Regions from separate parts of the Streptomyces sp. NBC_00984 genome, predicted to be linked through region 3. Evidence: riboswitches for the same ligand, from Rfam matches in the RefSeq annotation. Region 3 holds a riboswitch; each other region holds the start of a gene.
What was found. Region 3 has a riboswitch for cyclic di-AMP ahead of OG520_RS15615 (NlpC/P60 family protein). Riboswitches for the same ligand answer to the same signal wherever they lie in the genome.
Positions count from the first base shown of each region.

Region 1: another riboswitch for cyclic di-AMP. It lies ahead of OG520_RS09815 (M23 family metallopeptidase); the one in region 3 lies ahead of OG520_RS15615 (NlpC/P60 family protein).
Region 2: another riboswitch for cyclic di-AMP. It lies ahead of OG520_RS18925 (M23 family metallopeptidase); the one in region 3 lies ahead of OG520_RS15615 (NlpC/P60 family protein).
Region 4: another riboswitch for cyclic di-AMP. It lies ahead of OG520_RS24505 (transglycosylase family protein); the one in region 3 lies ahead of OG520_RS15615 (NlpC/P60 family protein).

Region 1 is NZ_CP108734.1:2,289,339-2,296,895, reverse strand. Features, by position in the region: gene OG520_RS09830 (DNA topoisomerase (ATP-hydrolyzing) subunit A) at 1-1,033, opposite strand, end outside; gene OG520_RS09825 (M16 family metallopeptidase) at 1,304-2,677, shown strand; gene OG520_RS09820 (M16 family metallopeptidase) at 2,704-4,086, shown strand; cyclic di-AMP (ydaO/yuaA leader) riboswitch at 4,472-4,639, shown strand; gene OG520_RS09815 (M23 family metallopeptidase) at 4,652-5,473, shown strand; gene OG520_RS09810 (GntR family transcriptional regulator) at 5,695-6,408, shown strand; gene OG520_RS09805 (HPr family phosphocarrier protein) at 6,572-6,853, opposite strand; gene OG520_RS09800 (GNAT family N-acetyltransferase) at 7,026-7,557, shown strand, end outside.
Region 2 is NZ_CP108734.1:4,275,387-4,282,943, forward strand. Features, by position in the region: gene OG520_RS18915 (PrsW family intramembrane metalloprotease) at 1-1,422, shown strand, start outside; gene OG520_RS18920 (aldo/keto reductase) at 1,490-2,434, opposite strand; gene OG520_RS18925 (M23 family metallopeptidase) at 2,649-3,881, opposite strand; cyclic di-AMP (ydaO/yuaA leader) riboswitch at 3,893-4,045, opposite strand; gene OG520_RS18930 (PP2C family protein-serine/threonine phosphatase) at 4,380-5,534, opposite strand; tRNA gene OG520_RS18935 (tRNA-Met) at 5,713-5,786, opposite strand; gene OG520_RS18940 (SPFH domain-containing protein) at 5,862-7,073, opposite strand; gene OG520_RS18945 (hypothetical protein) at 7,147-7,368, opposite strand.
Region 3 is NZ_CP108734.1:3,605,016-3,612,572, forward strand. Features, by position in the region: gene OG520_RS15605 (M23 family metallopeptidase) at 1-7, shown strand, start outside; gene pcrA (DNA helicase PcrA) at 55-2,529, opposite strand; cyclic di-AMP (ydaO/yuaA leader) riboswitch at 2,776-2,942, shown strand; gene OG520_RS15615 (NlpC/P60 family protein) at 3,106-4,257, shown strand; gene OG520_RS15620 (hypothetical protein) at 4,325-4,678, opposite strand; gene OG520_RS15625 (NlpC/P60 family protein) at 4,993-6,042, shown strand; gene OG520_RS15630 (GNAT family N-acetyltransferase) at 6,150-6,911, shown strand; gene OG520_RS15635 (LuxR C-terminal-related transcriptional regulator) at 6,978-7,557, opposite strand, start outside.
Region 4 is NZ_CP108734.1:5,475,475-5,483,031, reverse strand. Features, by position in the region: gene OG520_RS24530 (NAD(P)/FAD-dependent oxidoreductase) at 1-168, opposite strand, end outside; gene OG520_RS24525 (exopolyphosphatase) at 584-1,525, opposite strand; gene OG520_RS24520 (DUF501 domain-containing protein) at 1,651-2,184, opposite strand; gene OG520_RS24515 (septum formation initiator family protein) at 2,244-2,714, opposite strand; gene eno (phosphopyruvate hydratase) at 2,823-4,103, opposite strand; gene OG520_RS24505 (transglycosylase family protein) at 4,390-5,166, opposite strand; cyclic di-AMP (ydaO/yuaA leader) riboswitch at 5,170-5,341, opposite strand; gene OG520_RS24500 (transglycosylase family protein) at 5,642-6,622, opposite strand; gene OG520_RS24495 (cytochrome P450) at 6,728-7,557, opposite strand, start outside.

The sequences.
Region 1 (7,557 bases), 1.3 Mb from region 3:
TGTTGATGCCGAAGGACTCCTCCATCGGCGTCAGTTTGTAGAGCTGCTCCAGAACGGCTTCCGGCACGAAGCCGTTCTTCACCTCGATGACCAGGCGCAGGCCGTGCTCGCGGTCGGTCAGGTCCTTCACGTCCGCGATGCCCTGGAGCTTCTTCGACGAGACCAGATCCTTGATCTTGGCGATCACCTTCTCCGGGCCGACGGAGAAGGGAAGTTCGGTGACGACCAGGCCCTTGCGGCGGGCCGTCACATTCTCCACCGAGACGGTCGCACGGATCTTGAACGTGCCGCGCCCGCGGGCGTACGCGTCCTTGATGCCGCCCAGGCCCACGATCCGGCCACCGGTGGGCAGATCGGGACCCGGCACGAACCGCATCAGGGTCTCCAGGTCGGCGCCCGGATGCTTGATCAGATGGCGGGCGGCGGCGATGACCTCGCCCAGGTTGTGCGGCGGCATGTTGGTCGCCATACCGACCGCGATCCCGGACGACCCGTTGACCAGGAGGTTCGGGTACGCGGCGGGGAGAACGGTCGGCTCCGTCTCCTGGCCGTCGTAATTCGACTGGAAAGCGACGGTGTCCTCGTCGATCGACTCCGTCATCAGTGACGTCGCGTCGGCCATCCGGCATTCGGTGTACCGCATGGCGGCCGGCGGGTCGTCGTTTCCGAGCGAGCCGAAGTTGCCGTGGCCGTCGACCAGGGGGAGCCGCATCGAGAACGGCTGCGCCAGACGGACCAGCGCGTCGTAGATCGACGCGTCCCCGTGCGGGTGCAACTTACCCATGACCTCGCCGACGACGCGGGCACACTTCACGAAGCCGCGATCGGGGCGCAGGCCCATCTCGTTCATCTGGTAGACGATGCGGCGGTGCACCGGCTTCATGCCGTCACGGGCGTCGGGCAGGGCCCGTGAGTAGATCACCGAGTACGCGTACTCGAGGAAGGAGCCCTGCATTTCGTCGACGACGTCGATGTCGAGGATCTTCTCCTCGAAGTCGTCCGGCGGCGGGGTCTTCGTGCTGCGGCGGGCCATCGCTGCTGCGACTCCTTCACGGATTCTGTTCGGGCAACCTCAGGTTCTGACGCGGACCATTGTGGACCGCCGCACTGACATCGCCGACCTCGACCCGTCCCAAGAGGCGTCCCAGGCCCCGGTCGGGTCGGTTTTTCGACCCGTCGCGCGGGGGATGCGCCCCTCTTTCACGCGAACTTCCGCGGTATGGGAACTTCGCCAGGGGTCCGTGCGCTTGCTTAAAGTGGCAGGTCTCGCAGGAAATCCAGTATCGCGATCGAAGGGACGTACATGCCCATGGGTCACACGGCCACCGCTCAGGCCGGCTCCGGCGGCTTGACAGCGACCGAGCACCGCCTGGCCAACGGCCTGCGCGTGGTGCTCTCCGAGGACCATCTGACCCCGGTCGCCGCGGTCTGCCTCTGGTACGACGTCGGTTCGCGCCACGAGGTCGAGGGGCGCACCGGTCTGGCTCACCTCTTCGAGCACCTGATGTTCCAGGGATCCGGCCAGGTCAAGGGGAACGGCCACTTCGAGCTGGTGCAGGGGGCCGGCGGTTCGCTCAACGGGACCACCAGCTTCGAGCGCACCAACTACTTCGAGACCATGCCCACGCACCAGCTTGAGCTGGCCCTGTGGCTCGAGGCCGACCGCATGGGCTCGCTGCTCGCTGCGCTCGACGAAGAGTCCATGGAGAACCAGCGCGACGTCGTCAAGAACGAGCGCCGCCAGCGCTACGACAACGTCCCGTACGGCACGGCGTTCGAGAAGCTCACGGCGCTGGCCTACCCCGAGGGCCACCCGTACCACCACACCCCGATCGGCTCGATGGCCGATCTGGACGCCGCGACCCTCGATGACGCCCGCACCTTCTTCCGTACGTACTACGCGCCCAACAACGCGGTGCTCTCGGTCGTCGGCGACATCGACCCCGAGCAGACCCTGGCCTGGATCGAGAAGTACTTCGGCTCCATCCCGTCCCACGACGGCAAGCAGCCGCCGCGCGACGGCGCGCTCCCCGGGATCATCGGCGAGCAGCTGCGCGAGGAGGTGCACGAGGAGGTTCCGGCGCGGGCGCTGATGGCCGCCTACCGGCTGCCGCACGACGGCACCCGCGAGTGCGACGCGGCGGACCTCGCGTTGACCGTGCTCGGCGGCGGCGAGTCGTCGCGGCTGCACAACCGCCTGGTCCGCCGTGACCGTACGGCCGTGGCGGCCGGGTTCGGGCTGCTGCGGCTGGCCGGTGCGCCGTCGCTCGGCTGGCTGGACGTCAAGACGTCCGGCGGCGTCGAGGTGCCGCAGATCGAGGCCGCGGTCGACGAGGAGCTCGCCCGGTTCGCCGCCGAGGGCCCCACGGCCGAGGAAATGGAGCGCGCGCAGGCCCAGTTGGAGCGTGAGTGGCTGGACCGGCTCGGCACGGTCGCCGGCCGCGCCGACGAACTGTGCCGGTTCGCCGTGCTGTTCGGCGACCCGCAGCTCGCCCTGACCGCCGTGCAGCGGGTGCTCGACGTCACCGCGGAGGAGGTCCAGGCGGCCGCCAAGGCCCAGCTGCGCCCCGACAACCGCGCGGTGCTGGTCTACGAGCCGGTCGAATCGGCCGAGCCCGCGGACGCAGCGGACACCGACGAGACCGACGCCGACGCGCACGAAGGAGCGGACAAGTGACCGACGCTGCCGCGACTGGAGTTTCGATGCAGTACCACCCGCAGCCGGCCCCCGGCGTCGCCCGCCCCTGGGCCTTCCCCGCGCCGGAGCGCGGCGCCCTGCCCAACGGCCTCACGGTGCTGCGCTGCCACCGCCCCGGTCAGCAGGTCGTGGCGGTCGAGATCTTCCTCGACGCCCCGCTGGACGCCGAGCCCGAGGGCCTCGACGGTGTGGCCACGATCATGTCGCGGGCGCTGTCGGAGGGCACCGACAAGCACACCGCGGAGGAGTTCGCCGCCGAGCTGGAGCGCTGCGGCGCCACCCTCGACGCGCACGCCGACCACCCCGGCCTCCGGGTCTCCCTGGAGGTCCCGGCCTCCCGGCTGGCCAAGGCGCTCGCGCTGGTCGCCGAGGCGCTGCGGGCGCCCGCCTTCGCCGACAGCGAGATCGAGCGGCTGGTACGCAACCGGCTCGACGAGATCCCGCACGAGCAGGCCAACCCGGCCCGGCGCGCCGCCAAGCAGCTCTCCAAGGAGCTCTTCCCGGCCGCGGCGCGCATGTCGCGCCCGCGCCAGGGCACCGAGGAGACGGTGGAGCGGATCGACTCGGCGGCCGTGCGTGCCTTCTTCGACGCCCACGTCCGGCCGTCCGCGGCGACCGCCGTGGTCGTGGGCGACCTCACCGGCATCGACCTGGACGCCCTGCTCGCCGACACCCTCGGCGACTGGTCGGGAGAGGCCGCCGAGCCCCGTCCCGCCCCGCCGATCACCGCCGACGACACCGGGCGGGTGGTGATCGTCGACCGTCCGGGCGCGGTGCAGACGCAGCTGCTGATCGGCCGGATCGGCGCCGACCGGCACGACAGCGTGTGGCCGGCCCAGGTGCTCGGTACGTACTGCCTGGGTGGCACGCTCACTTCCCGTCTCGACCGTGTGCTGCGCGAGGAGAAGGGCTACACGTACGGCGTACGGGCCTTCGCCCAGGTGCTGCGGTCGTCGGCCCCGGACTCCGCCTCGGGCGCGACCGGCGCCGCGATGCTGGCCATCAGCGGCTCGGTGGACACGGAGTCCACCGAACCGGCGCTCAAGGACCTGTGGACGGTCCTGCGGACGCTGGCGGCCGAGGGCCTGACCGACGAGGAGCGCGAAACGGCCGTGCAGAACCTCGTGGGTGTCGCACCCCTGAAGTTCGAGACGGCGGCCTCCGTCGCGGGTACCCTCGCCGACCAGGTGGAGCAGCACCTCCCCGACGACTACCAGGCGCAGCTGTATGCCCGGCTCGCGGAGACCGGCACGGTCGAGGCGACCGCGGCGGTCGTCAACGCCTTCCCGGGTGACCGGCTGGTCACGATCCTCGTCGGCGACGCGGCACGGATCGAGGAGCCCGTCCGGGCTCTGGGCATCGGAGAAGTGTCGGTGGTCACCGGCTGACGATCGCCCGCCCGGCTGACGGCCGACCCGGCTGACGGCCGACCCGGCTGACGGCCGACCCGGCTGACGGCCGACCCGGCGGGCACCGGCTGCCGGATCGGCTGCCCCGCCGTGGCCGTCCTGCCTGGTCGGCCGCCCCGCCGTGGCCGCCCTGTCGGACGGCCAGTCCGGCTATCCGGTATATCGCCACATATCGAGACAGAGGGAAGACCCCGGCGAGCAAGTTCTCGCCGGAGTCTTCCCTTTTGTCCGTTCTGGTGGAGAGGTTGCCTGTCTGCCCTGTGGGATGCGCTACAAAACGTCCTGTCCGTTTGGTGAATGAAAGCGACCCCGCTTAGCGTCGGCTCGACTGTCCGTCACTCGTATGCCGCATCCGCGACGTACCGGACAGTCATCGCCGAGTCCCCGTCAGGCGCGAGCCTGGGGAGCCGGGGACCCACGTAGTCCCTGGGGTGAATCGGAAGCCTGAGCCTCGATGGGGCCGGGGCGTCCGTAGGAGACCTTCCTGCTCCGAACCCGTCAGCTAACCCGGTAGGCGAGAAGGAAGGAAAGGATCAGCCACTTCATGGCGTTCACCCGTGCCACCGGGAAGCACCGTGCCCCGAGCCGACTGACGCGCAGGAGCGCGAAGGTCGTCGGCGTCGCGGCTCTGGCCACCACCGGCGTCATCGGCGGCATGGCCGCTCCGGCCCTCGCCGCCGACTCCGAGGCCCTCTCCGCGAGCGACACCGGCCTCAACCAGGTCATCGCCATCGAGAAGACCCTCGCCGGCCGGATCGACGCCCAGGCCGACGCGCAGCAGCACCAGGCCGACGTCGCGGCGAAGGCGAAGGCGGAGGCCCAGCGGAAGGCCGAGGCCCAGCGGAAGGCCGAGGCCAAGAAGAAGGCCGAGGCGAAGGCCAAGGCCGACGCGAAGCGCGCCGCCGAGGCCCGTGCCGAGAAGGCGCGCGCCGCCCGGTCCGCCGAGCGCACCCGGCTGGGCTCCTTCCAGCTCCCGGTCGCCGGTTCGTACGTCACCACCGGTTACAAGTCCAGCGGCTCGCTCTGGTCCTCCGGCAGCCACTCGGGCATCGACTTCCACGCCGCGTCCGGCAGCTCCGTCGTCGCCGTCGGTGCCGGTACGGTCGTCGAGGCCGGCTGGGGCGGCGCGTACGGCAACAACATCGTGCTCCGGATGACGGACGGCACGTACACGCAGTACGGCCACCTCTCCTCGATCGGCGTCTCCGTCGGCCAGAGCGTCGGCGCGGGCCAGCAGATCGGGCTCTCCGGCTCGACCGGCAACTCCACCGGACCGCACCTCCACTTCGAGGCCCGGACGACGCCGTCGTACGGCTCCGACATGGACCCGGTCGCGTATCTGCGCGCCCACGGCGTCGGCGTCTGACCGGCGCCCCACCGCAGCACCTCGTCGAAGGCCCCGCATGCCGGGGCCTTCGGCATGCCCGCCGTCTGCCCGCGGACGGCGACCGCCCGTCGAACCGCCCCGTGGCCAAAAGATATTCATGAATTTCTGCCCGGCGTCGGAAATGCGGCCGCATTGCAATAGAGTCGCAGAACAGGCGTCGACCGGCCGCGTTTCGCGGGGATTGAGGCGGAGGTTCGGACATGCGCATTCCGGCGCATTCGGTATGTACGGCAATCCGTGACGAGATCGTCTCCGGTGTCTTCGAACGCGGCAGCCGTCTCACGGAGGAGTTGCTGGCACGCCGTTACGGGGTCTCTCGCGTTCCGGTACGGGAAGCGCTGCGCACCCTGGAGTCCGAGGGCTTCGTGGTCACCCGCCGGCACGCGGGTGCCTGCGTCGCCGAGCCCACCGAGCTGGAGGCGGCCGACCTGTTGGAAGTCCGGATGCTGCTGGAGCCGCTGGGCGCCGCACGTGCCGCGCAACGCCGCACCGAGGCGCACCTCAAGGTGCTGCGCGGTCTCGTGCGGCTCGGCCAGGACCGGGCCAGGCGGGGCGAGAGCGGGGATCTGCGCTCGCTGGGCGGCTGGTTCCACGAGACGCTGGCGCAGGCTTCCGGCAGCCCCGGCCTGATCGCGCTGCTCACCCAGCTGCGACACAAGATCGCCTGGATGTACGCGGTCGAGCAGCCGGCCGGGCCGGTGGATTCCTGGGCCGAGCACGGTGCCATCGTGGACGCGGTGGCGCGCGGCGACGCGGAGCGGGCCAGGGCGCTGGCCGCCCATCACGCGGAACGGGCCGCCGCCGCGCACCGGCTGCGCCGGACCGACCGGCCGGGCCGACGGCCCGCCGCTCCCCGCACCGGGCGCGTGAGGACCTCGCAACATTCCGTAAACACCGCAGGTGTCCGGCATTAACAATTACGCCGTATACAAAGAGGTGTGATTTCGCGAGGCCATTCCGTCCTGCCTGAAATTGGCGTGCCGGAATTCCGTGTGCTCCCCCGGGCGGCCCGTTCCGGGAAAACGAAAGAGCCACGGCTCCGGTTCAGGGTGCCGCGGCTCTCTCGGGGAAATTGTTTCAGACGGTCTCCGGGAGCTCCTCGAGCCCCTCGGTGACCAGCTTCGCAAGACGGTCCAGGGCGGCTTCGGAGTCGGCGGCCTCGGAGGCGAGCACGATCTCCTCGCCACCCTGCGCGCCGAGGCCGAGGACCGCGAGCATGGAGGCCGCGTTCACCGGGTTGCCGTCGGCCTTGGAGATCGTCACGGGGACGCCGGAAGCCGTGGCGGCGCGGACGAAGATGGAAGCGGGGCGGGCGTGCAGGCCCTCGGCCCAACCGACGTTGACGCGGCGCTCAGCCATGGTTCTGCCCTTCACGAATCAACAGTTGTCTAGACCAGTCTCTCACGCGGTGCGCAGTGCTCCGGCCGACCCGGGGAACGCCCACAACGCCTGGTGAACCGCCGATCGGCCCTCTCAGACTGCCCCGGCCCCGAGACCTACGCGACCGCTGGCGGAGCCGTAGTCTTTGCCCATGCAGCCCGCGCCGGAGCAGAGTCCGCATCACGCCTATCCCGACCACTGGGAAGCGGACGTGGTGCTCCGCGACGGAGGCACCGCGCGCATCCGGCCCATCACCACGGACGACGCCGAACGGCTGGTCAGCTTCTACGAGCAGGTCTCCGACGAGTCGAAGTACTACCGGTTCTTCACCCCGTACCCCCGGCTGTCCGACCGGGATGTGCACCGCTTCACCCATCACGACTACGTCGACCGGGTGGGTCTCGCCGTCACGGTCGGCGGCGAGTTCATCGCGACCGTCCGCTACGACCGGATCGACGAGCGCGGCAGGCCCGCCTCCGCACCCGCCGACGAGGCCGAGGTCGCCTTCCTCGTCCAGGACGCGCACCAGGGCCGGGGCGTCGCCTCGGCGCTCCTCGAACACATCGCGGCCGTCGCCCGCGAGCGCGGCATCCGCCGCTTCGCCGCCGAGGTGCTGCCCGCCAACAACAAGATGATCAAGGTGTTCCGGGATGCCGGATACACCCAGCAGCGCAGCTTCGAGG
Region 2 (7,557 bases), 670 kb from region 3:
GAGCGCAGGCACTGGCGCTACCGGCCGCGCCGCGTCGGCATGGTGTGGCGCAGCCGGACGTTCCGTATCGCGGCCGTGTTCACGGTGCTCGCGCTCTGCGGTCTGGCGATCCTGGCCCTGGTCCGCGATCAGACCGGCACTCAGGGCTTTCTCGTCGGCCTCGGTCTCGCCGTGCTGCCCGTACCGCTCCTGGTGGCGGCGTTCCGCTGGCTGGACCGGGTCGATCCGGGCCCCTGGCGGAATCTGCTGTTCGCCTTCGCCTGGGGTGCGTTCGCCGCCGCCCTGGTCGCGATCCTCGCGAATTCTTTCGCGACCCGCTGGATAGCCACGGCCACCGCCGACCCGTCCAACGCCGACACCCTCGGTGCCACGGTCATAGCCCCGGTCGTCGAGGAGAGCGCCAAGGCCGCCGCGGCCCTGTTGATCTTCCTGTTCCGAAGACGGGACTTCACCGGGATCGTCGACGGCGTCGTGATCGCCGGCATCACCGCGAGCGGCTTCGCCTTCACCGAGAACATCCTCTACCTCGGCAACGCCTTCGGCGAGGACCAGCAGATCGGCACCTCGGGCGTCGTATCGGTGACGGCCGCGACATTCTTCGTGCGGGCGGTGATGTCGCCGTTCGCGCACCCGCTCTTCACGGTGCTGACCGGCATAGGTTTCGGGCTCGCCGCGGCCGGCTCACGACGCCGGCGCCTCCGCCGCATCGCGCTGCCGCTGCTCGGGCTCGTCCTCGCCATGGGCATGCATTCGCTCTGGAACGGGTCGGCGGTCTTCAGCCCGTACGGCTTCTATGCCGTGTACGGAGTGTTCATGGTCCCGGTCTTCGGCCTGGTGACCTGGCTGGCGATCTGGTCCCGCCTGCGGGAGCTGCGTGCGCTCTGTGCCGAGCTGCCCGCCTACGCGGCGGCGGGCTGGCTGACCCCGGCGGAGCCGCTCGCCCTCTCCTCGATGCGGGCCCGCGGCCTGGCCCGCGACGCGGCCCGCCGACGGTACGCCGTCACCGCCCCGGGAAGCCCGCAGAGCCCGTACGGCCCCGCCCCCGGTTCCTGGCCCGCTGCCCAGCCGAGTGCTCAGGCGAAGGCCGCGGCGAAGGCCCACGGGAAGGCGGCCGCGCAGGCCGTCGCCGAGTACGAGTCGTTCGCGACCTCACTGGCCTCGCTGCGTCTGCAGGCCCGCCGCGGAGCGGCCGGCCCGGACTTCGCCGAACGCGAGCTGGAGCTGCTGCACCACCTCTGGCAACGCAGAGAGGTGGCCGCCCCCGCCCTGGCATACGCGGCCCAGGCGACGGGCCGCCTGCGCCCCTCGTACCCGCCGCCCCCGTGGGCGGTCCCGGCGCCGTACCCGCAGTACGGCGCCGGTTACAACCCATACATGCTGCCGCCACGGCAATCGGCCCGGAACAGGCCGGTTCAGCACTGAGGGCTTCGGCGCACCGCGTCCACGAGGGGCCGCCGCAGGCTCGGGAGCGGTGCGGTCGGTGCGTGTGTCAGGCGGATGCCTCGGTGAGTTCGGCCAGCTGCTGCTCGGTCAGCGAGAGGTCCGCGACGGCCACCAGCGCGGGCAGCTGCTCGACCGTACGGGCCGAGGCGATCGGCGCGGCCACGGTCGGGCGGGACGCGAGCCAGGCCAGCGCGACGGTCGCGATCTGGGCGTCGTGCTCCTGAGCGACCTTGTCCAGCGCGGCCAGGACCTTCTGGCCCCGCTCCGAGTCCCGGTACTGGCCGACGCTCTCGGCCCGCGCGCTCTCCACCGTGGCGCCCGGACGGTACTTGCCGGTGAGGAAGCCGGAGGCCAGGGCGAAGTACGGCACAGCGGCGAGCCCGGCGCGGGCGGCCGTGTCCTGGAGCTCGCCCTCGTAGGTGTCGCGGGAGACCAGGTTGTAGTGCGGCTGCAGGGCCACGTAGCGGGCCAGCCCCTCGCGCTCCGAGAAGTCCAGGGAGGCCTGGAGCCGCTCGGGGCTGATGTTGGAGGCGGCGATCTCCCGGACCTTGCCCTCCTTCACCAGCTGGTCGAGGGCGGTGATGATCTCCTCGACCGGGACGGTCTCGTCGTCGAAGTGCGTGTAGTAGAGATCGATGTGGTCGGTGCCGAGCCGACGCAGCGACGCCTCGGCCGCGGCCTTGATGTTGGCGGGCGCGAGCCCCTGGTACGAGGGGTGGGTGGAGACCTTGGTGGCGACGACGATGTCGGAGCGGTCGGAGCGGCCGGCGAGCCACTTGCCGATGACCGTCTCCGACTCCCCGCCCTCGTTGCCCGGCACCCAGGCGGAGTAGCCGTCGGCGGTGTCGATGAAGTTGCCTCCGGCCGCGACGTACGCGTCCAGCACGGCGAACGACTGCGCCTCGTCCGCGGTCCAGCCGAAGACGTTGCCGCCGAGGGCGAGCGGGAAGACCTGAAGGTCGGAGGAGCCCAGCTTACGAAGAGAAGTCATGGGTGGAACAACGAATTCCGGCGGGTCCGCTATTCCGGGTGCCCGCCGTTCTCCGGACCGGTCGTGACCGATCCCCGCGCCACTCACAACGGATTCCGGACCGGTCGCAGGAGGCCCCCGCAAGAGATCCCCGCACTGCTCACAACAGACCGGCAGCCCTGACGTCGGGGGGTGAGCGTCAGGACTGCCGGGGTTCATCGGGGCGGGCGTCGCCTCAGGGGTTGAGGCCCTTGCCGCGGAGCCAGGCCATCGGGTCGATGCCCGAACCACCGGCGGTGTGGACCTCCAGGTGGAGGTGCGGCCCGGTCACGTTGCCGGTCGCGCCGACCCGGCCGATCGTCTCACCGGTGCTGACCTTCTGGCCGACACCGACGCCGATCGAGGACTGGTGGCAGAACCACAGCTCCGTACCGTCGTCGAGCTCCAGCACCGTGCGGTAGCCGTACGCACCGGACCAGCCGGCCGACTTGACCGTGCCGCTGTGGATGGCCTTGATCGGGGTGCCGGTCGGAGCCGCGAAGTCGAGGCCGGTGTGGTAGCCGGAGGACCACATCGAGCCGGCTTCGCCGAAGGTCGAGGTGATCGTGTACGAGGAGGTCGGGATGGCGTAGCTGGCGGCGAGCTTGGCGAGCCGCAGGGCCTCCGCCTTCTTCTTGGCCTCTTCCTCCGCCTTCTTCTTCTCGGCGGCGGCCTTGGCCTTGGCCTCGCCCTGCTGCTTCTTGGCCTCGGCGGCCGCCTTCTCCGCGGCTTCCTTCTCCTGGGTCGCCTTGGCCTCGGCGGCGGCGGCGTCCTGCTGCTGCTCGGCCTGCTGGAGGATGCGGGCGCGGAGCGCCTCGCCGGCGTCCGTCGCGCCCTGCTCGGCCTCGGCGGTGGTGAGGCCGGCGGTGGTGAGCGGGGCGGAAGCGGCTGCGATCTCGGCCTTGTCCGCCTCGGACTCACCGGAGAACAGGGAGCCCACGCCGGGAAGGGACTTGGCGTCGGGGAGGTTGTCCGAGATGGCGTCGGGCACGGAGATGGAGACCGGCGGCTTGCCCTGCGCGGTGGCCATGCCACCCGCGCCGACCGCCGCTATGACGCCGACACCCAGCACCGTGGAGCTGCGGGCGAGTCCGTTGCGCTGCTTGGCGACGCGGTGCCTGCCGCGTACCGGGCGGACGGACTCCTCGGTGGGGTTCCACTCGTCCCAACCGCGTTCGGACTCAACGTCGTTGCCGTCGGCGCGGAAGTCGGCGCGGAGGTCGGCGCGGAAGTCGCTGCCGAACTCACCGGTGAAGTCGCCGCCCGGCTCGGTGCCGTAGTCGGTTCCGAACGCCGTCGCCGTCCCGGTGGGTGCGAAATCGGCGCCGTGGCCGGAGTCCGGCCGGGGGCCGAAGTCGGCGCCATAACCGGTGCCGTAGTCGGGATCGAACCGGTACGGGGCCTCGGGGGCAGGCTTGTTGGACGCCACGGGGGCGCACTCCTTTCCTTCCTTCTCGCCTACCGGGTTAGCTGACGGGTTCGGAGCAGGAAGGTCTCCTACGGGCCCCTCCGTCTCTCACGAGACACAGGTGTCCGATTCACCCCATGTAGGTGGTTCCCCGGTTCCCTTGCGGAATTCGGCGCTCGCGCACGGTGCCGCCATTGATGACGGCTGGGACGACCGCGCTGCGTTATCGAACGTTAATAGACACCGGGGCCGTATTCCAAGCTGTTCCCACTGATCGTTCACGTCTTTGGCCTGGACTTTACGGGACACAGTCGGGTGGAATCGGACGAGTTGACCGGCCCTCAGCCACTACCCCGATTCTGACGTTGCGTCAAACGTTATGCGGAGCGGCGCCTTTCGATTACGCACGGTGGCATCGCGCGTCCCGCCGCCTCCACATCGCGCGTCCCGCCCCTCGCATCGCCCGTCCCGTCCCCTCACGCCGCCCGTCCCGTCCCCTCACGTCTCGCGCCCCGCCCCTCACGTCGTCTCCGCGCCGACGATCCGCACGGTCCTCCGCCGGTCCGGCTGCCCCTCCGCGGGACGTACGACCGCGAGCAACGCCATGTCGTCGGTCGTCTCGCCGCCCGTGTGCAGCCGCACGTCATCGGTCAGCGCGGACAGCAGCTCCTCGGGCCCCGGAAAGATCCGCCCGCGCAGCCGGGCCGCCGGATCGTAGAAGACCCCGTCGGCGTTCCGCGCCTCGGAGAGGCCGTCCGTGTAGAGGAGCAGGGTCGTCCCGGCCGGCAGATCCCACTCGTCCGTCCGCTCCGCCCACACCCCCAGGCCCATGCCGAGCGGCAGCGCGGGCACGGAGGGCTTCAGCACCTCCAGCGCCCCGTCCGGGTGCAGCAGGATCGGCTCGGGGTGACCGCGGTTGACGATCCGCACCCGGGACAGCCCGGACGGGATCTCGGCCAGCACGGCGGTGATGAAGCCCTCCAGCACATCGAGCCCGCCCCGTCGCGCCTCCTCCCGGGCCAGCGCGCGCTCCAGCCGCCTCGCCACCCCCTCCAGCGAGGACTCCTGCTCGGCCGCCTCGCGGAACGCCCCGATGACCACCGCCACCGTCTCCACGGCGTCGAGCCCCTTGCCCCGTACGTCCCCGACCACCAGCCGCACCCCCCACGGGGTGTCCGAAACGGCGAACAGGTCGCCGCCGACGAACTCGTCCGCCTGCGCCGCCTCGTACCGCGCCGCGACCTGCAGTCCGCCGGTCCGGTCGGCCGGCTGCGGCAGCACCGCGCGCATGGCCGTCGCCGCGACGAACCGCGCGGAGGCCAGCTGCTCGTTGCTGCGCCGCACGACCCCGTTGATCACGACCGCGAGGACCGAGACGGTGCCCAGGGTGAGCAGCTCGATCAGCGGCACGGCCTGCGGCAACGTATTGCTGAACAGCCGCAGCGCGATGACGGCCAGCATCGCGGCGACACCGGTGCGGATGGTGCTGGCCAGCGAGAAGAACGGAGCGGCGATCAGCGGAGCGGCCACGAACAACGGAATGGCGGTGAAGGTCGGCGGGGTGAGGGCGTCGAACACCAGCCCGCCGAGAATCATCAGGGCGGGCAGCGTGCGTACGAACTGCCGGGTACCGCCCCCGGCATGCCTGCCACGCCGCTTCTCCCGCTTCCACACCTGTGGTCTCCTGCCCGGTTACGCGCGCGGCTGCGGACGGTACCGCGCCCCACTCCCAGGCTCGCCGGAGCGGAACGAAGCGGCGACTCCTCTTCGGCCAATGGGGCGACACCCGAGGTGCGGACCGCAACGAATCAGGCCCGGCACGCTGTATGCGTGCCGGGCCTGACTTCTTCAGTAGCGGGGACAGGATTTGAACCTGCGACCTCTGGGTTATGAGCCCAGCGAGCTACCGAGCTGCTCCACCCCGCGTCGGTAAACACAACTCTACGCCATGTCCGGCGCTCTCTTGACCACTCGGGTTCGCCCGGCCTTCGTCCGTCCGCGTCAGGACGGGTTCGTCTCGGAGATACGGGGTGCGGACGTGGCCTTCCCGTGGACCGCCGGCGGCTTCATCGGGTTCGCGCCCCGCTGGAGCGAGTGGAGGATCGCCAGCCCCTGGCCGACAACGCCCGCCGCCATCTCGTTGACACCGTTGGTGCCGTTGAGAACGGTGAGGTCGGCGCCGGACATGCCGCGGGCGGCGGCGTCGGCCAGGGCGGGCAGGTTCTCCACGATGCGGTTGGCCGCGATGAGCTCCTGGTTGCCGTCACGCAGCGAGGCGGCGCGGACGCTGTTGGCGTCGGCCTGCGCCTGGGCGAGCGTCCGCTCGGTGTACGCGTTGCCGTCGGCCTCGAACTTCATCCGGTCGCGGGCCGCCTCCGCCAGGGTGCGCTGCCGGTAGGCCTCGGCGTCCGCCGGGCGCCGGACCTCCGCCTCCAGCCGTTGCGCGGCGAGCGAGGCCTGCCGCTCGGCCAGTGCGGTCTGCTCCTCGATGACCTCCTGCGAGGCGCGGGCCTGGGCGAGCGGCCCGGCCTGCGCGGCGCGGGCGTTGTACTGCTCGGTCTCGGCGAGGAAGCCGGCCCGCTTGAGCGCGGTGTCGCGTTCGTACTCCGCCTTGAGCGCGGCGGCCTGCTGCTCGCGCTGGCTGGCTTCCTGGTCGGCCTTGGCCTCGGCGATCCGGGCCTGGCTGGCTACCGCGGCGGCGTGCGGGGCCGCGAGGTTCCTGATGTACCCGGTGGAGTCGTCGATCTCCTGGATCTGGAGGGCGTCCACCACGATGCCGAGCTTCTCCATCTCGCCGTGGCTGCCCGCGATGACCTCCTGGGAGACCCGGTTGCGCTCACGGATGATCTGCTCCACGGTCAGCCCGCCGACGATGGAACGCAGGTGTCCGGCGAAGATCTGCCCGATGAGCTCCTCCATCTGCTCCTGCTCGGTCAGGAAGCGGCGGGCCGCGTTGGCGATGGACACGGCGTCGTCGCCGACCTTGAAGACGGCGACGGCCCGGACGTTGAGGCGGATGCCCTGCTGAGTCACGCAGTCCTCGGTGATCTCCGCCTCGCGCAGCGCCAGGGAGAGCATGCGCGCCTTCTGCTTCACCGGGAGCACGAAACTGCCGTGCCCGGTGACGATCCGGAACTGGGTGTCCAAGGTCTGCCCCTTGGAACCGGATATGAGCATCGCCTCGTTGGGGGCGGGAACGTGCCAGAAGAACATCGGAGGACTCCTGCCGTATGTCACTGCTTCCGTGGGTACGTCACTGCTTCCGTGGCTACGTCGCTGCTTCGGCTCAGGACGGCAGGCGTTCCACGATCACGCCGCGCGCCGAGACCGAGTCGACGACAACGACGCGCACGTCCCTGTCGATCGACGTCGCCGACCATGCGGTGTAGGCCTCGGACCCACCCCGTACGGCCACCAGTACTTCGCCCGGCCCATCGGGCGGAATCGGCACGGTCACGCGACCGATCGCCCCGACCGGGCTGCGGGCGGACTCATCTGCCCTGTGCATGCGCCCTCGCGAGCGTCTGTGCGTACGCCTGCTCACGCCGCTTCTCACGCGGTGTACCGCACCGCTTCATGGACACGAGGCGACCCCGCCTCCTGGAGGCCCGTGCCTCCTTCGACACTTCCACGGTACTCCGCACCCGCCTTCGCGGAACCTCCCACAACGGCCCAGAACGCCCTGCAACAGCTGACG
Region 3 (7,557 bases):
GACCTGAGCCCAGCGGGGCGGGGGCCGCGGCCCCCGCCCACCCGCCGGCTCCGTCTACAGCTTCTCGACCGGCGCGTATCGCAGCAGCAGCTTCTTGGGCCGCTCGTCTCCGAAGTCGACCGTGGCCTTCGCCTGGTCCCCGACGCCCTCGACCGCCGTCACCGTGCCGAGCCCGAACTGGTCGTGCGTGACCCGGTCACCGACGGTCAGCGTGATCGTCGGCTTGTCCGAGGTCCGCCGGGTCGCGAAGCCCGAGGGTCCGGAGCGCGCACGCGACGCGGACAGCGACGACGTGATCCCCGAGGTCGGTCCGGCCGGAGCCGCCATCGGCCCGGTCCGCTTCCATTCCAGGTGCTGGTCCGGGATCTCCTCCAGGAACCGCGACGGCGGGTTGTACGAGGGCTGTCCCCACGCGCTGCGCATGGCGGCCCGGGTCAGATAGAGCCGCTCACGGGCCCGGGTGATGCCGACGTACGCGAGCCGCCGCTCCTCCTCCAGCTCCTTCACCTGGCCCAGCGCCCGCATGTGCGGGAAGACGCCATCCTCCATGCCGGTCAGGAAGACGACCGGGAATTCGAGGCCCTTCGCGGTGTGCAGCGTCATCAGCGTGATGACACCGGAGCCGTCCTCGTCCTCGTCGGGGATCTGGTCGGAGTCGGCGACGAGCGCGACCTTCTCCAGGAACTCGGCGAGCGTGCCCGTGCCCGTGGCCGCGGCCGCGCCCGTGCCCGCGTCCTCCTCGCCGGCCGCTCCCCGCTCCTGCTCGAATTCGAGGGCCACGGCGGCCAGTTCCTGAAGGTTCTCGATCCGGGTCTCGTCCTGCGGGTCGGTGGAGGCCTGCAGCTCGGCGAGGTAGCCGGTGCGCTCCAGGACGGCCTCCAGGACCACCGCGGGGCCCGCGCCCGACTCGACGATCGTGCGCAGCTCCTCCATCAGCGTGTTGAACCGCTTGACGGCGTTGGCCGACCGGGCCGCCATGCCGTACGCCTCGTCGACCCGGCGCAGCGCCTGCGGGAAGGTGATCTTCTCGCGCAGGGACAGCGCGTCGATCATCGCCTCGGCCCGGTCGCCGATGCCGCGCTTGGGCACATTGAGGATGCGGCGCAGCGGGACGGTGTCCTCCGGATTGGCGAGGACACGCAGGTAGGCCAGGATGTCCCGGACCTCCTTGCGCTCGTAGAAGCGCACGCCGCCGACGACCTTGTAGGGCAGGCCGACGCGGATGAAGATCTCTTCGAAGACACGGGACTGGGCGTTCGTACGGTAGAAGATCGCGACGTCGCCGGCCTTGGCGTCGCCCGCGTCGGTCAGCCGGTCGATCTCGTCGGCGACGAACTGCGCCTCGTCGTGCTCGGTGTCGGCGACGTAGCCGGTGATCCGGGCGCCGGTACCGGCGTTCGTCCAGAGGTTCTTGGGGCGGCGGCTCTCGTTGCGCTCGATGACCGCGTTGGCGGCGGACAGGATCGTCTGCGTGGAGCGGTAGTTCTGCTCCAGGAGGATCGTCGTCGCGTTCGGATAGTCCTCCTCGAACTGGAGGATGTTGCGGATGGTCGCGCCGCGGAAGGCGTAGATCGACTGGTCCGCGTCACCCACGACGCACAGCTCGGCCGGGGCGTCGCCCTCGCCCGCCGGGCCGACCAGCTCGCGTACGAGGGTGTACTGGGCGTGGTTGGTGTCCTGGTACTCGTCGACCAGGACGTGCCGGAAGCGGCGGCGGTAGTGCTCGGCGACGTCCGGGAACGCCTGGAGCAGGTGGACCGTCGTCATGATGATGTCGTCGAAGTCCAGCGCGTTGGCCTCGCGCAGCCGGGACTGGTACATCGCGTAGGCCTGGGCGAGCGTCTTCTCGAAGCCGTCCGCAGCCTGGCCGGCGAAGGTCTCCTCGTCGATCAGCTCGTTCTTCAGGTTGGAGACCTTGGCCGTGAACGACTTCGGCGGGAAGCGCTTCGGGTCGAGGTCGAGATCGCGGCAGACCAGGGCCATCAGCCGCTTGGAGTCGGCGGCGTCGTAGATCGAGAACGACGAGGTGAAACCGAGCCGCTTGGACTCGCGGCGCAGGATGCGTACGCACGCGCTGTGGAAGGTCATGACCCACATGGCGTTGGCGCGCGGCCCGACGAGCTGCTCGACCCGCTCCTTCATCTCGCCCGCGGCCTTGTTGGTGAAGGTGATCGCCAGGATCTGGCCGGGGTGCACCCCGCGCTCGGCGAGGAGGTGGGCGATCCGGTGGGTCAGCACCCGGGTCTTGCCCGAGCCGGCCCCGGCGACGATGAGCAGCGGGGATCCGGCGTGGACGACGGCGGCGCGCTGCTCGGTGTTCAGCCCGTCGAGGAGCGCCGCGGAGTCGATGACGGGGCGGTGCGCGCCGTCGCGGTAGTAGGCGTCCCTGGGCGGCGGGGGCCCGTCGAACACGCCCGCGAAGAGGTCCTCCGGCACCGCTTCGGGTGCGGAGTCCTCGGGGGGCGGCGGGGGCTCTTCCTCCGAGTGCTGGAGGCCGGCCAGGAAGCTGTCGTCAAAGAGGCTGCTCATCGCTTGTCGAGTCTAGGCCGCCGCACCGACACTCGGAGGCCGCATGACCAACCGCACACGACCGACGGCACACAAAGAGAGCGGGCACCCACCCCCCGTAAGGGAATCCGGCTACCGGCGCCCCGCTCCGGCAAGGTCACGAAAATGTATCGGGCATATCGAACATCAACCTTCACAGCGGCACCATGGGTTGGCTAGCGTGCTCGACCGGGCGGCCCGTACCCCCTTGAGGCGAACCACGCCGAGCGGGCGCCCCCGCCGAATCCGGGCTGCCCCCGCGGGAGTTCGGAACCGGGGACCCACACGCAGTACCGGGGTGAATCGGTCCTTATCCCCCACTCGGACCGTAGGGCAGCCTTCCGTTCCGCCCGAACCCGACAGCTAGGGCCTGTCCGGCGGATCAGGGTCGGACAGGGGCGCGGCGGCTGGTGCGGTGCATCGCAAGGCGCCGGAGCGTCCTAATAGCGGAGCTATTCGGACGTTTCGGCAACGCTGCGAGGTGCCGTGTCAGCCGCCGCGACCCCGGCCATGATCCGCCGGACAGGCCCTAGCCCGGTAGGCGGTCCACGGAAGGAGATGCCGGCCTTGGCGTCGCATCGCAAACCGCGCACCCGGGTGCGCACCACCGCACCGGCCGTCGGGCTCACCACGGCGGCCCTGGCGTCCGTGACCCTGCTCTCCACGCAGAGCGCCATGGCCGCCCCGGATCCGAAGCCCGGCGTCGAGGACGTCCAGAAGAAGGTCGACGACCTCTACCGGCAGGCGGGCACCGCGACCCAGCAGTACAACCAGGCGAAGGAAGCCTCCGCCGCCCAGCGCGCCAAGGTCGACGCCCTGCTGAACGACGTCGCGAAGCGCGCCGACAAGCTCAACGACGCGCGCAGGACGCTCGGCACCTACGCGGCCGCGCAGTACCGCAGCGGCTCCATCACGCCGAGCGCCACGTTCTTCCTGGCCGACGACCCGCAGTCGTACTTCGACCAGAGCCAGTTGATGGACCGGATGACCAGCCGGCAGCAGAAGGCGATCACGGACTTCCGTACGCAGCAGGCCAAGGCGTCGACGAAGCGCGCCGAAGCGGTGCGGAGCCTGGAGACGCTGACGACGACGCAGACCACACTGCGCACCAGCAAGCAGAACGTCCAGAAGAAGCTGGGCGAGGCGCGCACGCTGCTGTCGAAGCTGACCGCCGAGGAGAAGGCGCGGCTCGCGGCGATCGAGCGCAAGAAGGAGGCGGAGGCCAGGCGCAAGGCGCAGGAGCTGGCGAAGCGGCAGGCCGCCGCGAAGGCCGAGGCCGACCGCAAGGCCGAGGAGGCCGCGAAGGGGTCGGGGGGCGGTACGGGGACGGGCACCGGGACCGGCTCGGACAGCAGCGCCACCACCAAGGCGGAGAAGGTCCTCGCCTTCGCCAGGGCCCAGCTGGGCAAGCCGTACGTCTGGGGCGCGACGGGCCCGGCGTCGTACGACTGCTCCGGACTCACCCAGGCGGCGTGGAAGTCCGCGGGCGTGGACATCCCGCGGACCACGTGGGACCAGGTCAAGATCGGTACCCGGGTCGCCACGGCGGATCTGCGGCCGGGGGACCTCGTCTTCTTCTACGACGACATCAGCCACGTCGGCATCTACAAGGGCGACGGGATGATGATCCACGCGCCGAAGCCCGGGGCGAACGTGCGCGAGGAGTCGATCTACTACATGCCGATCTACGGCAGCGTGCGGCCGGCGTAGCGGCTCGCACCGTCACCCCCGGCCGTCGGACGGCCGGGGGCCGGGGGCCGGGGGCCGCACGGCGGGATCAGGTCCAGAGCGTGGCGATGAAGATGTTGAGCATCGTCAGCCCGCCCACCGCCGCGAAGGCGCCCTTGTCGGCCTTCTCGTCGTCCCGCTTGATGTAGACGAGCGCGAGGACGACGACCAGGACCAGCAGCTTGACGCCGATCTTGATGTTGTTCACGTGGTTGCCGTCGGCCTCGTTCAGCCCGACCAGCGCGACACCGGTGACCAGCATGGTCAGCGCACCGTGCAGCATCGCCGGGACGAACCGGGCCGTGCCCGCGCCCATCGCCTTCACCTGGGTCAGGAAACCGCCCAGCAGGGAGGCGATACCGATGATGTGCAGGGCGACGAAGACATGAATGAGTACGTCCATGAGGCCGCAGCCTAGCCCTGGCCATATCACCACTCGACAGGCAGGTACACCTTCCCGACCACTTCGCTCGCGCCTGCACCAATTGCCTTACTCTGGTGCAATTTTTCCGATCACTGGACGACATTGCCACGCCAAATTCAGACAATAAGCGTCATTACGACTCCTGCCCGTGCCCCGGGTTTAGCGTCCCTGATCAGGTGACCGGCTTCACCGCTGCTCCGTACGCGGACGGCGCACCGGTCGCCCCGCCGAGAGATCGGGCGGGCCCGCCGGTAGCCCCCGGCGGGCAGTCGTCAGGAAGGACGCACGCCCTCGTGGCAGCGCATCGAAAACCCAAGCAGCGCCCGTACACCGGCCCTGCTGCCCGCACCGCGGCAACCCTCGCCTTCGCCGGGGCCGCCACCGCCGCGGTACTGCCCGGACCGGCACACGCCGATCCGCAGCGCACCCCCGCCCAGGTCAAGGCCGAGGTCGACCGGCTGTACCACGACGCGGAGGTCGCCACCGAGCAGTACAACGGCGCGAAGGAGAAGGCCGCCGCCGCGGAGGACGCCGTCGACACCCTGCGCGACGAGGCCGCCCGCAGGACCGAGCGCCTCAACGCCTCGCGCGACGCGCTGGGTTCGTTCGCCGCCGCGCAGTACCGCACCGGCGGCCTCGGCACGTCCGTGCAGCTGGCGCTCTCCTCCGATCCCGACCAGTACCTGGAGCGGGCGTCGTACGTGGACCGGATCGGCGACCGCCAGGCCGCCGCGCTCAACAAGGTCCGGCGGCAGGTCGCCCGGATCGCCACACTGCGCTCGCAGGCCAAGGGAGAGCTGGCCGCACTGGCCGCCCGCCGGGCCGAACTGAAGAAGCACAAGGCGACGATCACGGCCAAGCTGGCCGACGCGCAGCGGCTCCTCGACCGGCTGAGCCCGCCCGAGCGCACCGCCTACGAGAACTCCGACCACGGATCGGCCGACGGCGCGCGTGCCGACCGGAGCACCGCGCGCGGCTCCGTCCGGGCGCCGAACGCCCGCGCCGCCGAGGCCGTCGCGTTCGCGTACGGGGCGCTCGGCAGGCCGTACGTCTGGGGCGCCACGGGCCCCTCCTCGTTCGACTGCTCCGGGCTCACCCAGGCCGCCTGGCGCTCCGCCGGTGTCTCGCTCCCGCGGACCACGTACACCCAGATCAACGCCGGCCGGCGCGTCTCCCGCTCCGAACTCGCCCCGGGCGACCTGGTGTTCTTCTACTCCGGCATCAGCCACGTCGGGCTCTACATCGGCAACGGCCAGATGATCCACGCTCCGCGCCCCGGAGCACCGGTCCGGATCGCGCCGGTCAACCACATGCCCTTCGCCGGGGCCACCCGGGTGGCATAGGCTCCCGTCTCCGATCCGGAGCAACCCGCCATCGGAGCTACCGCCTTCGGGCCGGACCGCCCTCGGACCGGCCCGCCGTCGCCCAACCGGCCGGAGGACAACCCCTCATGCCCATGGACACCGATGTCCAGAACCATGCCCGTACGCTCGCCCAGCGCTCCCCGGACCACCTCCGGGTCGGGCCCTTCACCGTGCGGTACAACCCCAACTGGTCGAACAAGTACGCCAATTACGCCATACCCGACCGGGACGCCGAGCCGACGGCCGAGGACCTCGACGCGCTGATCGCGGCGTTCCGCGAACACGACCGGCTGCCCCGGCTGGAGTTCCTGCCCGGCTCGGCGCCCGCGGTCGAACCCGCGCTGCTCGCCGCCGGGTTCACCGTCGAGAACCGGGCCCCGGTCATGGCCTGCGCGCCGGGCGACCTGCTGCCGCCGAAGCCTGTGGACTCCCTCACGATCGCCGAACCGGCCACCGAAGCGGAGTTCGCCGCCGCCGCGCTCGTCCAGCACCACGGATACGGCGAGACCGGCGAGCCCGAGGACGGCGTGGCGGAATGGCTGCGCACCGCGGCCCGGGGCGGCGGCGTCGCGGCCCTCGCCACGGTCGACGGCGTACCGGCGGGCGCGGGCGGCTGCTCCGTCCCGGTCGACGGCCTGACCGAACTGGCCGGTCTCGCCGTCGCCGACGCCTACCGCCGCCGCGGCATCGGCGCCGCGCTCTCCGCCCACCTGACCGCGACCGCCTTCGAGCGCGGCTGCCGGGTGGTGTGGCTGGAGCCGGGCGACGCCGATGTGGAGCGGATCTACGCGGGCATCGGCTACCGCAGGGTCGACGAGAAGCTGAACATCTCGCTCGACCCGACCTGACGCGCCCGCCGCCCGCCGACGGGCCGACGGGCCGAACCCGCAGGCAGGCCGAGCCCGTCGGCGGGCTCAGACCAGCCGTCGGGCGGTGGCCCACCGGGTCAGCTCGTGGCGGTTGGACAGCTGGAGCTTGCGCAGCACCGCCGAGACATGGGACTCGACCGTCTTCACCGAGATGAACAGCTGCTTGGCGATCTCCTTGTACGCGTAGCCACGGGCGATCAGCCGCAGCACCTCGCGCTCGCGCTGGGTCAGCCGGTCCAGGTCCTCGTCGACCGGCGGCGCGTCCGTGGAGGCGAAGGCGTCGAGGACGAAGCCGGCCAGCCGGGGCGAGAACACCGCGTCGCCGTCCTGGACCCGGAAGACCGAGTCCACCAGGTCGGCGCCGGTGATGGTCTTGGTGACATAGCCGCGGGCACCGCCGCGGATGACACCGATGACGTCCTCGGCGGCGTCCGACACGGACAGCGCCAGGAACCGCACCGGGTTCTCGACGGCCCCCATCAGCGGGGCGCAGCGGCGCAGCACCTCGACGCCGCCGCCGCCGGGCAGGTGGACGTCGAGGAGGACGACCTCGGGGCGGGTCGCCGTGATGACGTTGACCGCCTGGTCGACGTCGGCGGCCTCGCCGACCACCTCGACGCCGGTC
Region 4 (7,557 bases), 1.9 Mb from region 3:
GGCAGCAGCTTCGGGGAGGAAGGGCTGGTACGTCATGTACGAGCGCGGGTCGACGACCGTGACGGTCGCCTCGCCGTAGCGCATCTTCTTGAGAATGCGTCGAGCTGCGTACAGGCCTACGTACCCACCGCCTACTACGAGGATCCTGGGACGCTCCGTGGTGCTCATGCCATCGAGTATCCACCCCCCTCCGAGGGCATGCTCGTGAGCCCCTTCACAAGCTATGAGCAACCTTCTGCTACACTTCGCCGCCCACGTGACCGAGGTCATGGCGCCGCGAGGGAACCGCGGTGCGACGGCGAACGTTGTTCACCGCTTGTGAGCTGGCCCTTGGCCCTCCGGACGGGGTGAGCCACCGCTCCGATTCATCTACCGGCAACACGTCCGGAACACTTCCGTACGGAGACACGACGGCCCCGCGAGCGGCTCCGGATACCCATACGGACCAGAACTGCCCTCCGCGGGGCCGAATTCCTTGTGAAGAAGTTCACGAACTTCGTCGCGCCGTGTCTCGCGAACCACCGCCCACGCGGCCCGCACCGGCTCAAAGGTGCAGGCCAAAGCGCGCATGAGCATCGAGTTCCTAGGCGATCGACCAGCCGATTCCGTCGAGAATGTCGTGCTCGCTGACCACGACTTCCCGGGCCCCGGTCCGCTCCATCACGGCGAGCAGGATCAGCGCCCCGGACGTGATCACGTCGACCCGTCCCGGATGCATCGCGCCGATCGCGGCCCGCTCGGCGTGGGTGGAGCCGAGGAGCCGTCCGGTGATCTCCCGGACCTGCTCGAAGGAGATCCGGGAGTGGTGGATCGCCTCGGAGTCGTACGCGTCGAGCCCCAGGGCGATCGCGGCGATCGTGGTGACCGTCCCCGCGAGGCCGACGAGGGTGGCGGCCCCGGTGAGCGGGACGCTCTCCTCGGCGAGGTCGAGGGCGGCGTCGATGTCGGCCCGGATCGCGCCGATCCGGTCGGCGGTCGGCGGGTCGGTCACGACGCCGTCGCGTACGAGGTGCCGCTCGGTCATCCGTACGCAGCCGATGTCCACGGAGCGCGCGGCCCGCACATGGTCGTCGCCGACGACGAACTCGGTGGAGCCGCCGCCGATGTCCACGACGAGATACGGCTTCGCCAGGTGATCGCGGCCCGCGAGCTCCTTGGTGGCTCCGGTGAAGGAGAACTCCGCCTCCTGGTCACCGCTGATCACCTCGGGCTCGACGCCCAGGATCTCCAGCACCCCGCGGACGAACTCGTCCCGGTTCTCCGCGTCGCGGGAGGCGGAGGTGGCGACGAAGCGGATCCGCTGCGCCCCGTGCTCCTTGATCACCGCCGCGTACTGACGGCAGGCCGCGAACGTCCGCTCCAGGGCCTCGGGGGCGAGCCGCCCGGTCCGGTCGACGCCCTGGCCGAGGCGGACGATCTCCATCCGCCGGTCGAGCTCGACGAGCTCACCGGTGGACGGGTCCGCGTCGGCGACGAGCAGGCGGATGGAGTTGGTACCGCAGTCGATGGCGGCCACGCGGGTCATGAAGTACTCCCAGCTCAAGCCCCTCCGGCGAACGAGGAGCGGGGTCGGGGCAGAGCCCCGGATCAAGCCCCTCGGGCGATCGAGGAGCGGGGGTCCGGGGGCGGAGCCCCCGGGAGACGAACGGGTCAGCCCTCGTCCGGCGCGCCGCACGGCGAGACGCACGGCCCCTTGCGCCACCACTCCGGCAGCATCGCGATGGCCTCGTCGCCCAGCGGGTTCACCCCGGGCCCCGCGGCCAGCGAGTGCCCGACCAGGACGTGCAGGCACTTCACCCGGTCCGGCATGCCACCCGCGCTCGGGAAGCCCTCCAGCACCTCGATGGCGTCGCGCCGTGCGATGTAGTCCTCGTGAGCGGCCCGGTACGCGGCGGCCAGCTCGGGGTCCGTACCGAGGCGCTCGGTCATCTCCTTCATGACCCCGTTCGCCTCCAGCGTGCCGATCGCGGACGCGGCACGCGGGCACGTCAGGTAGTACGTCGTCGGGAACGGCGTACCGTCCTCCAGCCGGGGCTGCGTCTCGACCACGTCCGGGTTGCCGCACGGGCAGCGGTGCGCAATCGCGCGCAGACCGCGCGGCGGGCGGCCCAGCTGCTGCTGGAACGCGGCGATGTCCGCCTCGGTGGGCGCGGTGGACTCGGTCTGGGGAGGGGGCGTTTCCATGCCTGCCTAGGTTCTGATCGGGCTGCTCGAACTGCGGTTCTGCAGATGGATGAAGAGAGTCAGTCGCGGTCGGCGCTGTCGACGCCGTCCCAGAGGTTGGAGTGCCACGGCCGGCCGGACTTGTCCGTCCTGCCCTCGCGCTCCTTGACCGCGTCGGGGTCGATCACCGTGTAACCGGTCTCCCCGGGAAGAAGGTAGTGCAGGTGCGTGCGGGCCAGCTGCCTGATGTACGCGTCGTCCTGGAGGCGCGCCTTCTCGTCGCGCAGCTCCTCGGTACGGGCCTTGGCCTCCTGCGCCAGGCGTTCCTGGTCGGCGATCTCGTCCTGCTGCGAGACGTACTGCCGCATCGGGTACGCGAGCGCGACCACCAGGGAGCAGACGATGAGCGCGAGGAAGGCCGCCCGGCCGGTGAGCCGTGAGCGGCGGGCCTGACGGCGGTTCTGGGAACGGTAGACGCGGGCGGCGGTCTGCTCGCCGAGCAGCCGCAGCCGGGTCGCGGTGGAGAACCGGTCCCGGTCCTTCGCGGCCATGTCTCCGCCTCCCCACTACGCACGTCCGTCCCCGCACACGGTACGGGACCGGGTGCGGGGACGGACGGACGCCATGGCCTTCGGCCCCTGGCGGGCCGAAAGGGATGATCAGCCCTTGAACCGCGGGAACGCCGAGCGGCCCGCGTACACCGCGGCGTCGTCGAGGATCTCCTCGATGCGCAGCAGCTGGTTGTACTTGGCGACGCGGTCCGAGCGGGCCGGGGCGCCGGTCTTGATCTGGCCGCAGTTCACGGCGACCGCGAGGTCGGCGATGGTGACGTCCTCGGTCTCGCCGGAGCGGTGCGACATCATGCACTTGAAGCCGTTGCGCTGGGCCAGCTCGACGGCGTCCAGGGTCTCGGTCAGCGAGCCGATCTGGTTGACCTTGACGAGCAGGGCGTTGGCGGAGCCCTCCTCGATGCCGCGGGCCAGGCGCTCAGGGTTGGTGACGAAGAGGTCGTCGCCGACGATCTGCACCTTGGCGCCGAGCTTGTCGGTGATGACCTTCCAGCCGGCCCAGTCGTCCTCGTACAGCGGGTCCTCGATGGAGACCAGCGGGTACGCGGAGACGAGCTCCTCGTAGTACTCGGTCATCTCGGCGGCCGAGCGGGACTTGCCCTCGAACTCGTACTTGCCGTCCTTGTAGAACTCGGACGCGGCGACGTCGAGCGCGAGCGCGATGTCCTTGCCCGGGGCGTAGCCGGCTTCCTTGATGGCCTCGACGATGAGGTCGAGGGCGGCGCGGTTGGACTCCAGGTTCGGCGCGAAGCCGCCCTCGTCGCCGAGACCGGTCGAAAGACCCTTGGTCTTCAGGACCTTCTTCAGCGTGTGGTAGACCTCGGCGCCCCAGCGCAGTGCCTCGGAGAAGGACTCCGCGCCGATCGGCGCGATCATGAACTCCTGGATGTCCACGTTGGAGTCGGCGTGCGAACCGCCGTTGAGGATGTTCATCATCGGAACGGGCAGCAGGTGCGCGTTCGGGCCGCCGAGGTAGCGGAACAGCGGCAGGTCCGAGGCCTCGGAGGCGGCGTGGGCGACAGCCAGCGAGACGCCGAGGATGGCGTTGGCGCCGAGCGAGCCCTTGTTCTCGGTGGCGTCCAGGTCGAACATCGCCTGGTCGATCAGCCGCTGCTCGGTGGCGTCGTAGCCGACGAGCTCCGGGCCGATCTGCTCGATCACGGCGAGGACGGCCTTCTCGACGCCCTTGCCCTGGTAGCGGTTGGGGTCACCGTCGCGAAGCTCGATGGCCTCGAACGCACCGGTGGAGGCGCCGGACGGAACGGCAGCACGGCCCGTGCTGCCGTCGTCGAGGCCGACCTCTACCTCGACCGTGGGGTTTCCACGGGAGTCGAGGATTTCCCGGGCTACGACGACGTCGATGGACGGCACGAGGCATCTCCTTCTGGGATATGACGCTGGTTGTGCAGGGTCACTTTGGCCTTGCGACAAGAGCCTAACCGGCCCGGCCCGCTGAGCCCGACGACCGCCCGACCCCTGGGACGAAAAAGGACCCGAGGACGCACATTGCCGGGCAAACAGGCAGAAATTTACTGGCCAGTAACTACAACACTTGAACGGTCCGGCGCTCCCCCGAGCGCGGACGGCCGAACCCCGGCCCGGCGCATACGGGGGAATGCGCGCCGGGCCGGGGTGCTCGGGGAGGAGAGAGCCTCGACTACTTCGTCAGGTGCAGCTGCTGACCCGGGTAGATCAGGTCGGCGTCCTTGACGATGTCCTTGTTCAGCTCGAACAGCTGCTGCCAGCCGCCCTCGACCTTGTGGTCGGCCGCGATCTCGCTGAGGGAGTCGCCGGAGACGACCTTGTACTCGCCGTCACCCTTCTCGACCTTCTCGCCGGTCGGGGTGGTGACGGTCTTCTTCGACTCGGCCTGCGGGGCGGCGGAGCGCTCCGAGCGGGAGGCGGCGGGGGCCTCGGTGCGCTCGCTCTGCTTCGGCTGGGCCTGCTGGACCGGCTGCGACTGCTGCTTCGGGGCAGCCGGGGCGCTCTGCTGCTCGGAGGCGCCGGAGCTCGCGGTGGAGTTCGAGGAGGAGCCGGTGTTGACGCCCGGGTCGACACCGTCGCTGGTCAGGTTGCCGGCGCCGGCGCAGGACCAGGCACCCGGGCCCTGCATGTCGAGGAGCCTCTCGGCGGTGGCGATCTGCTGGGCCTTGGTGGCCAGGTCGGCACGGGCGGCGTACTGCGTACCGCCGGCGGCGGCCCAGCTGGACTGCGAGAACTGCAGACCGCCGTAGTAGCCGTTGCCGGTGTTGATCGACCAGTTGCCGCCGGACTCGCACTGGGCGACGGCGTCCCAGGTGGCGACGGAGGCGGCGGAGGCGCTGGTCGCACCCATCAGGGGCACGGCGACGGCGGCACCGGCGACACCGGCGAGCGTGGCGATACGGACGGCCTTGGACGGGCGGCGGTGCTTGCCCTTGCTGGAAAGCAGCATGGAACTTCTCCTCACCGACGCCTACGAGGTGAGCTGTCGGGTTCGGGCCAAGTGAGTTGCCCGGTCGCACGTCCTAGCACGCGACTTCACCCCAAGCCGGTCCTGATACGTCTTTCGACGATCGGGCCCGGCGCTTACCTGGGTCCCCCGCTCCTGCCTACGGCGCTTTACGCGTCTGTTCCCTTCGACCGACGGCAGGATTCGGCGTGACGGTCGACGGGGCCCGCGGTGCGAGCGGTTCCGACCGTAAACATACGCAACCCCCACATTCAAAGATGGACACATCGGACAATCAACCCGTACTTGCATCTGAAGAACCGTCGTTTCCGCAGGTGGGACGTGATGCGGAAGGGCCTCCCGGGCGCGACACGCCAGTTGACGCAAAGAGACCCATGTCTCACTTACGCATAAGTGGACATAGGTCCCTGAACTACCCCGATTTTTGAGGTGCTTTTAGGCGATTATCAGACTGCCTTCACTGGGCCTTCACATCGAGATCGAGGCTCTGGCCAGGAAGGATGAGGTCCGGGTCGGAGCCGACGGCACCCTTATTGGCCTCGTAGAGCGCGGGCCAGCCTCCAGGGACCTTCTGTGCATCAGCAATCGACCAGAGGTTGTCGCCGGGCCGGACGGTGTACGCGTCGTCAGCCGTCGGCTCGGCCGTGTCGCGCGCGCCGTTGCCGCCGCGGGAGGCGTGGCGGCCCGACTCACGGCCACCGCCGTCCGTGCCGCGGCTCCCCTCGGTGGCCGGCGTGCCGCGGTGCTTGCCACCCGCATCACCGGACGAGTCGGGTGAATCGGACGTGTCGCGGGGCGCACCGGAGGACGCTCCGGGAGACGGAGCGGTCGAAGCCGAGGACTTCGGGGACTTCGGGGACTTCGGGGACGGCGAGGCCTTCCCTGACGGCTTGTCGGCCCCGTCCGAGCCGTCCGAGCCGTCCACGGCGTCCGAGCCGCCCGAGGCGCTCCCGGACGGCGTGGCGTCGTCGGACGGGGCCGCCGACGCGTCGTCAGCCGGCTTCGCGCTCCCGGTCGGGTCGTCGGCGGGAACGGAGCCCGGGTCGACCCCCGGCAGCGTGCCGTCCACCGCGAGGCCGGAGATGACCGCACAGCTGGGCCAGGCCTGCGGGCCCCGGCCGTCCAGGACCTCCTCGGCCACCGCTATCTGCTGCGCCCGGCTGGCGAGGTCGGCGCGCTCCGCGTACGCCTCACCGCCGTACGCCTTCCAGGTCTCCGGCGAGAACTGCAGGCCGCCGTAGTGGCCGTTCCCGAAGTCGGCACTCCACGATCCGCCGCTCTCGCACTCGGCCACCCGGTCCCAGGTCGTGGCGTCGGCCGCGTGCGCACCGGACGCGCCGAGCAGCGGGATGGCGATGGCCGATCCGGTCACGCCCGCGGCGACGACGATGGCGGGTGCCTGACGGGGGCGACGGTGTCTGCCGTTCGCGGAGCCCATGGGGTTGCCTTCCGTGTGACTGACATGTGACTGGTGAGTCGAACGGTGAACCTAGCGGGACTCGAACGCGCATCACAAGTCGATGCAGCACAGATCACGTGAAAGTCACAGAATTGACGGAGCGTCAGTTCCGGTGGTCGCGGGCCCCGGCGTGAACTCCACGGGGAGCGTGCGAAGTCCACGCATGATGAGCCCGCCACGCCACCGCAAATCGGTAGGTTCCACCGCAAGCCGCAGGTCCGGAAGGCGGTTCAGAAGCGTGGCGAGCGCGGTCTGTCCCTCCAGCCGGGCGAGCGGCGCTCCCAGGCAGTAGTGGATGCCGTGCCCGTATCCGAGGTGCTGATTGTCACGCCGTGCGAGGTCGAGCGTGTCGGGGTCCTCGAAGCGCTCCGGGTCGCGGTCGGCCGCGGCGAGCACCACGAGCACGGGGTCCCCGGCCGCGATGTCCTGCCCGCCGAGCGTCAGCGCTTCGGTGGCGAACCGCCAGGTGGCCAGCTCCACCGGGCCGTCGTACCGCAGCAGTTCCTCGATCCCGGTCTCCAGCAGCCCGCTCTCCCCCGAGTCGAGCGCGTGCTGGAGCCGTTCCCGCTGCCCGGGGTTGCGCAGCAGCGCGTAGACCCCGTTGCCGATGAGATTGACCGTCGTCTCGAATCCGGCGAAGAGCAGGATGAAGGCCATGGCCGCGGCCTCGTTCTCGGTGAGGTGCTCGCCGTGGTCGCTGGCCCGGATCAGCCCGGAGATCAGGTCGTCCCCCGGGTTCTCCCGCTTGCGGTGGATCAGTTCGGCGAGATAGCCGCGCATCTTCTTCACCGATCTGGCCACCCCGCCGCGCGGACCGCCGCCGTGGCGGATCATCATGCCCGCCCAGTCCCGGAAGTCGTCCTGGTCCTCGGGCGGGACGCCGAGCAGATCGCAGATCGCGTAGATGGGGAGCG